DNA from 2 places in the Priestia sp. SRI_019 genome. Region 1 is predicted to be linked to the other one. Evidence: riboswitches for the same ligand, from Rfam matches in the RefSeq annotation. Region 1 holds a riboswitch; the other holds the start of a gene.
What was found. A riboswitch is a leader RNA that binds a small molecule or an ion and turns the genes downstream of it on or off. The one in region 1 is predicted to bind FMN.

Region 1 (3,430 bases):
TTTTAAATAGAAAGAATACTTATTTAATAATTTATCTGATTTTTAGAAATTATACAACAGTAAATTGTGAATTTCCAGCAAATATTGAGGAAAATTTAAAAGCTAAAGGGAAAATATCCGTATATTTTGTTTGAAAATGACTATTATGTTAGGGGTTAAGGAGTTTATTGTGAGAAATACAAAAAGAAAATAAAAAAGAAAAAATAAACGAAAAGGTACAAGCGCCGGGATATGCGTAGATTTACACGTAAAAAGGCTCGTCTTTTTTTAACCGTTTCTACATATAGTGAACTATGAAGGGTAGAAGGGTGATGGGCATGAAAAGGTGGAAACTCACGCTGCAGGTTGCTGCTACGTATGTAGGCACCGTTGTAGGAGCCGGTTTTGCAACAGGCAAGGAAATCGTTCAATTTTTTACACAGTACGGGGAACTTGGAATGGTTGGAATTTTGGTCAGCGGCTTGTTTTTTATTTGGCTAGGTTCGAAAATGATGCTGCTTTCGCACGCAATAGGGGCTTCTTCTTATCAGCAGCTTAATACATATTTATTTGGTGATGTGCTTGGAAAAGCGGTAAACGGCGTAATGATTGTCATTTTATTTGGAGTAACTTCAGTCATGCTAGCGAGTACGGGAGCAATAGGAAAAGAACAGTTCGGGCTGTGGCCTCCTGTTGGGATGATTTTTACAATTGTTTTAACTTATATATTTATCGCAAGAGGAATTAACGGTATTTTAATGGTTAATTCTCTTGTTGTGCCGATGATGCTTTCATTTGCTTTTATCATCTTTGTGCCAAATATCAGCTATTTCTCACTGATTCAAACGAAGCCGGATTTAATGCTCGTCACGCAGTGGAAGTGGGCGGTTAGTCCCTTTTTATATATTTCCCTAAATCTAGCTTTGGCTCAGGCCGTTTTGGTTCCATTAGGAAGCTCCGTGAAAGATAGGAGCGTGATTAAAAAAGGGGCCGTAATTGGAGGATGTGTACTTACGTTTATGCTTGTTTCTACTCATCTTGCCCTTTCCAATTTGCCTTATTCATTTCAACTTGATATTCCGATGAGTGCCGTTGTTAAAAATATCTCAGCGTGGGTGAATGTTTTATTTACGGTAGTTGTGTTAGGGGAGATTTTTACTACATTGATTGGAAATGTATTTGGAATCGCTAAGCAGCTTCAGTCATTTCTTCCCCTGAATGACAAACAAGCTTTTGCGTTTATTATCTTGGCTTGCTTTATTATTGGGCAATTCGGATATGCCCAGCTTCTTGAGTTTTTGTATCCGATATTTGGCTATATTGGACTAGCTTTTGTATGGATGCTATGTATTAAAAAAGAAAAAATAAGCTAAAAGCTGGATTTTAAAGAATAGATGTGAAAAAACGAAGTTAAATGATGTGACAAGTCGATTTTACTTTGCTATAATGTAAAACAAATGAGACTCTAGCAGTCGAATATATTATCCTTCGGGGTCGGGTGTAAGTCCCAACCGGCGGTGATAAAGCGTATGCTTTTAAGCCCGTGACCCGTTTTCATATGATGTATGTTAGCGGTGGATCTAGTTAAAATCTAGAGCCGACAGTAAAAGTCTGGATGGGAGAAGGATCAGGAAGCACAGTTGTTTTTTTGTGTTGAATTAATAAGGGACACGCTTGCCTTTTTTAAAGCTACCCTTGTTTTTGTACACAAAATATAACTGTTTATTTCGTATACAATTAGCGGAATTTTGCATAGATAAAACTGATTCAGCTCAGCCGACCCCTTGGACATTTGTTCAAGGGGCTTTTTTATTTTCAGTGGTTGGGGGAAAGATAAATATGAAAAAAAAGCAGCTGCTATTTCAAAACGGTATAAGAAGTTGGAATAGCGCCAAAGCAGGTGAAGAAAATGTTCACAGGTATCATTGAAGAAATTGGAAAAATAAAACGTATTCAAAAGGCCACAGAAGCAATTGTTCTTACGATTGATGCGAAGACCGTGTTAGAAGATGTGAACTTAGGGGACAGTATTTCAGTTAACGGCGTGTGTTTAACCGTAACGGCTTACTCTCAAAATGAATTTACGGTCGATGTCATGCCGGAGACGATTAAAGCAAGTACCCTTCAGCTTCTAACCGTTGGATCACGTGTTAACTTAGAGAGGGCGATGGCTGCAAATGGCCGGTTTGGAGGGCATTTCGTTAGCGGACACGTTGATGGAATTGGAACCATTGTCAGCAAAACACGCAAAGGAAATGCCTTTTATTATGAAATTCAAGTCGATCCTGAACTTCGTGAATTTATGATGTTAAAAGGATCTGTTTCCGTAGACGGAACAAGTCTTACTATTTTTGATGTCAGCAACCAATCATTTACTATTTCTCTTATTCCTCATACGGTGCTTCACACGGTCGTTGGAGACAAACAGCGAGGAGACAAAGTGAATATCGAATGCGATATGTTAGCTAAATATATGCATCAGATGATGACAAATAAGTCAACCCCTGGGGCCTCGAATCGTTCAGGTAACATGAAGGATTTATTGCAGCAGCATGGTTTTACAAATTAACAGTGAGGTGAAAGAGATGTTTCATAAAGTAGAAGAAGCCATTGAAGAGTTAAAAAAGGGAAAAGTGGTTATTGTATGCGATGATGAAGATCGAGAAAACGAAGGAGATTTTATTGCATTAGCCGAAAAAACGACGCCTGAGGTTATTAACTTTATGGCTACTCATGGAAGAGGATTAATTTGTACACCTGTTAATGAAGAAATTGCACATAAATTGAATCTTCACCCGATGGTAGCGAACAATACGGATGTACATGGAACAGCATTTACAGTAAGTATTGATCATATTTCAAGTACAACAGGTATCAGTGCATACGAACGCTCTGCTACCGTTATGGCTCTTGTGAATGAAGCGACGGTAGCAAGTGATTTTCAACGCCCAGGACATATTTTCCCATTGATTGCAAAAGACGGGGGCGTTCTCCAGCGTGCAGGTCATACAGAGGCTGCTGTTGATTTAGCAGTATTAGCAGGAGGAAAGCCTGCGGGTGTTATTTGTGAAATTATGAATGAAGATGGAACAATGGCACGCGTACCGGATTTAACAAAAATTGCAGAGCAATTTGATTTAAAAATGATCACAATAAAAGATTTGATTGCCTACCGCCGCAAACATGACCAGCTTATTAGCCGTGAAGTAGAAGTGAGCTTACCTACTGCATTTGGTGAGTTTAAAGCTGTAGGATATACAAATAAACTTGATAATAAAGAACATGTGGCTCTTATCAAAGGCGATATTGATCATAATAGCCCCGTTCTCGTTCGCGTTCACTCTGAGTGTTTGACTGGAGATGTGTTTGGTTCTGAACGCTGCGACTGCGGTCCTCAGCTTCACGCAGCTCTTACGCAAATTGAAGAAGAAGGACGCGGCATTCTGCTGTA
Region 2 (3,430 bases), on a different contig from region 1:
CAAATCCGTCACTGTGCCTCCGTAGGAGATAGAGATATGCTGAACAGGTTCTCGCATGCATTGAGATAAAATAGCTCCCATTTGTTTAGTAAGGCTCGTAAACGGCTGAATTTTTTCAAAAACTTCTTTAGAAAGCGTCGGTAAATTAATGGATGAGCTTACAGGATTACCTTCTAGAAAACGCAAAACATCATGTGCCACGTCTTCAGCAACGTTAAGCTGGGCTTCTTTTGTAGAAGCTCCTAAATGGGGAGTTGTAATAACTTGATCAAAATGTAACAAAGGGTTATCAATCGGCGGCTCAACTTCAAATACGTCAATAGCTGCACCTTGAACATGGCCAATTTCTAGATAATGAACTAGGGCTTTTTCATCAATGATCCCGCCGCGTGCACAGTTTAATAAAAACACGCCCTTCTTTGTTTTGGCTAACGTGTCATGATTCAGCAATCCCTTTGTTTCTTTCGTAAGGGGAGTGTGCACGGTAATAACATCCGCTGCTGCTAGTAATTCATCCAGGGATAATAGTTCTACGCCTAGCTTTTCAGCTCGGGAAGATGTTAAAAAAGGATCGTAAACGTGAACGCTCATATTGAAGGCTTTTGCGCGTTTGGCAAGCTCTGAGCCAATTCGTCCAAATCCGATAATGCCCAGGTGTTTGCGATTAAGCTCTGTTCCAACAAATGCTGAGCGGTTCCATTCGCGCGCTTTAACTGAAGCATTTCCTTGGGGAATATGCCGAAGCAAGCTAGCCATCATAGCAAATGTATGTTCCGCCGTTGAAATGGTATTTCCGTTCGGCGCATTAATAACGACAACCCCTCGTTTGGTTGAGGCTTCAATATCAATATTATCGACACCTACTCCAGCACGGGCAACAATTTTTAAATTCGGCATTTTTGCCAGCAAATCCTCTGTAACCGTCGTAGCACTCCGTACTAAAAGCGCATCGTACGTATGCAAATCATTCTCAACTTCTTCAACTTTTTTTCGCGTAAGATTCACATGAGGAGCTTCAAGTAGTGGAGCAAGACCTTCATTGCTAATTGAATCAGCTACTAATACATTATACATGACGTGAACATCTCCCTTGGATTTTACTATCATCAAATATTTGATAATTTACCATGTTAAAAAAATTCTGTCAATTATATTTTTCAAACTTTACGATTAGTTATCAAATACGCCATTATAAACGTAAAATTGAAACTATAAATATGTCATATTGCTGTTTGTTATGCACTTATTTCCTTATTTTACATATAAAAACAGAAATGAAGTTTATAAAATACATCAAATTAATAGGAATTAAAGAACTTCTTTATTTACTTTTAATTCGAGATAACATATAATAAATTCATAATTAAATATTGGTCTATCTTCGGGGCAGGGTGAAATTCCCGACCGGCGGTAAAAAACAAATTGTTTTGAGCCCGCGAGCTTATATGTAATACATACGAGCAGATTTGGTGAAATTCCAAAGCCGACAGTACAGTCTGGATGGGAGAAGGTGGAGGTTCAGCGTTCAAAACCTAATGTGATGAACGTTTATTAAATATGCCTGCCATGTCTCCTCTCAACGAATCATTTGTTGGGAGGTTTTTGCGTGGGGATATAAAGTTGAACCTTTCTTCTTTGAAGAGTGGATCACAAAGAAGGAGAGAGGCAAGATGCAACAAAGTAAGAAAACTCAAAAGCTGGTCATACTAGGAATGTTAAGTAGTATTGCTTATATTTTAATGATGATTAATTTTCCAATTCCTGGATTGCCTCCGTTTTTAACAATTGATTTTAGCGAAATTCCTGCACTCGTAGCAGCACTTGTATTTGGACCGATGGCTGCTGTTATAGTAGAAGGAATAAAAAATTTATTGAATTATTTAATTCAAGGAAGTGCTACAGGGGTTCCAGTTGGTCAAGTGGCGAACTTTGTGGCTGGTTTGCTGTTCGTTCTTCCTGTATCATATATGTTCAACCGATTTAAAACGGCTAAAGGCGTAACGATAGGTTTGGTTACGGGTACGGTGGTAATGACGGTACTCATGGCTGTCTTAAATTATTATGTCTTCTTACCAGCGTATACAATCTTCTTGCAATCGCCAGAAATGTCTAGTGAACAAGCACGTCAATATATCGTTGCAGGTATTTTGCCGTTTAACTTAATAAAAGGAGCAGCAACAGGGGTTATCTTTGTCTTATTGTTTTCAAAAATGAAGCAATGGATCACACGTCGCATTGCTGTTTAATTCAATCGCTCTCCCGGTGAGAGCGATTTTTATATATAAAAAAACCTGCAGCATGTACACTACAGGTTTGCTCAATACTTATTCGAATTTATTAGCGTCGCCTTCGAATTTTTCATCCGCTACGCGAATTGAATCCGTAGGGCAGCCTTCCATTGCATCCATCATATCATCTTCTAGATCTTCTGGAATTTCTACTACACCTTGGTTATCATCTAATGTTACGAATGCAATACCTTCATCATCATAATCATAAATGTCTGGTGCTGCTGCTCCGCAAGCGCCGCATGCGATGCAAGTATCTTTATCAACAATTGTATATTTTGGCATAACAAGACCTCCTGTAAAGTGTTCGAAAATTTCTCATTATATAATCTCTTCGCGAATCAAGAGTGAAATTTCTCCTTATTCATTGTAAAATGATTTATAAAACTTTTCAATAGAAAAGTCACTGAGAATGCTTATCAAATCAAGGTTTCTTCACTTACCCAAACGTTTTGATACATAAAGGAAAGAGCTGAAAAGCCTTTATCTCACATGCTATTGGTCACTTTTGGTACAATGAATGAGAAAGGAAGTTGACACCTTTGAATTATATTCAAGTTAGCATTTTATTTTGTATAAAACAGTTAAAAGGTGAGCGAACCGCCTATGGTATTTATCATTTATTAACAGGTAAAAAGTCAGCTCAAACGATTCAAGACGGAAAATTTTTTGGAATTTCGTTTCTTTTTCAGTCATTTGTTTACTTAGATAAACGGTCTTTTGAAACCTGCGTTGCATATTTAAAAGAACAGCAGTATATTGAAGAAACTGAAAATCAAAAGTATGTGATGACAGATAAGGGACAAGCACGCCTTGAAGATGAACTGACGGCTCGACCCTTTCATCCAGCTTTAGACGGATGGAAATTCGCAAGCAGTACTCAATTATTTTTAGCAAGAATCACTTTGTTCATTCAGACCTTATCAAACCTACAGTATTTTCAAAAAGGGTTTTTACCCATCTCCAAAAATCCTGAGGTCATTCAATGGGTCAAAACGTATATTATGTCTCAAAAGCAAACGCGTCAAGAGTTAGCCGCCGAGCTATTCAAGGAGCTCCGAACGTGCTTGAAAGATTGTACGGAACGGGATGCGTCTCTTTTTGTTTTGCAGCTGACTGGATACCAAAGAGTCGGCTTTACA

Region 2: another riboswitch for FMN. It lies ahead of AC2YJL_RS02725 (ECF transporter S component); the one in region 1 lies ahead of ribE (riboflavin synthase).

What each region holds. Positions count from the first base shown of each region.
Region 1 covers NZ_JBYCZN010000002.1:1,406,891-1,410,320, reverse strand. Annotated here, with positions in the region: gene AC2YJL_RS17420 (YkvI family membrane protein) at 318-1,352, shown strand; FMN riboswitch at 1,460-1,610, shown strand; gene ribE (riboflavin synthase) at 1,889-2,548, shown strand; gene AC2YJL_RS17410 (bifunctional 3,4-dihydroxy-2-butanone-4-phosphate synthase/GTP cyclohydrolase II) at 2,565-3,430, shown strand, end outside.
Region 2 covers NZ_JBYCZN010000001.1:523,278-526,707, forward strand. Annotated here, with positions in the region: gene serA (phosphoglycerate dehydrogenase) at 1-1,074, opposite strand, end outside; FMN riboswitch at 1,374-1,516, shown strand; gene AC2YJL_RS02725 (ECF transporter S component) at 1,671-2,246, shown strand; gene AC2YJL_RS02730 (ferredoxin) at 2,325-2,573, opposite strand; gene AC2YJL_RS02735 (YpbB family protein) at 2,831-3,430, shown strand, end outside.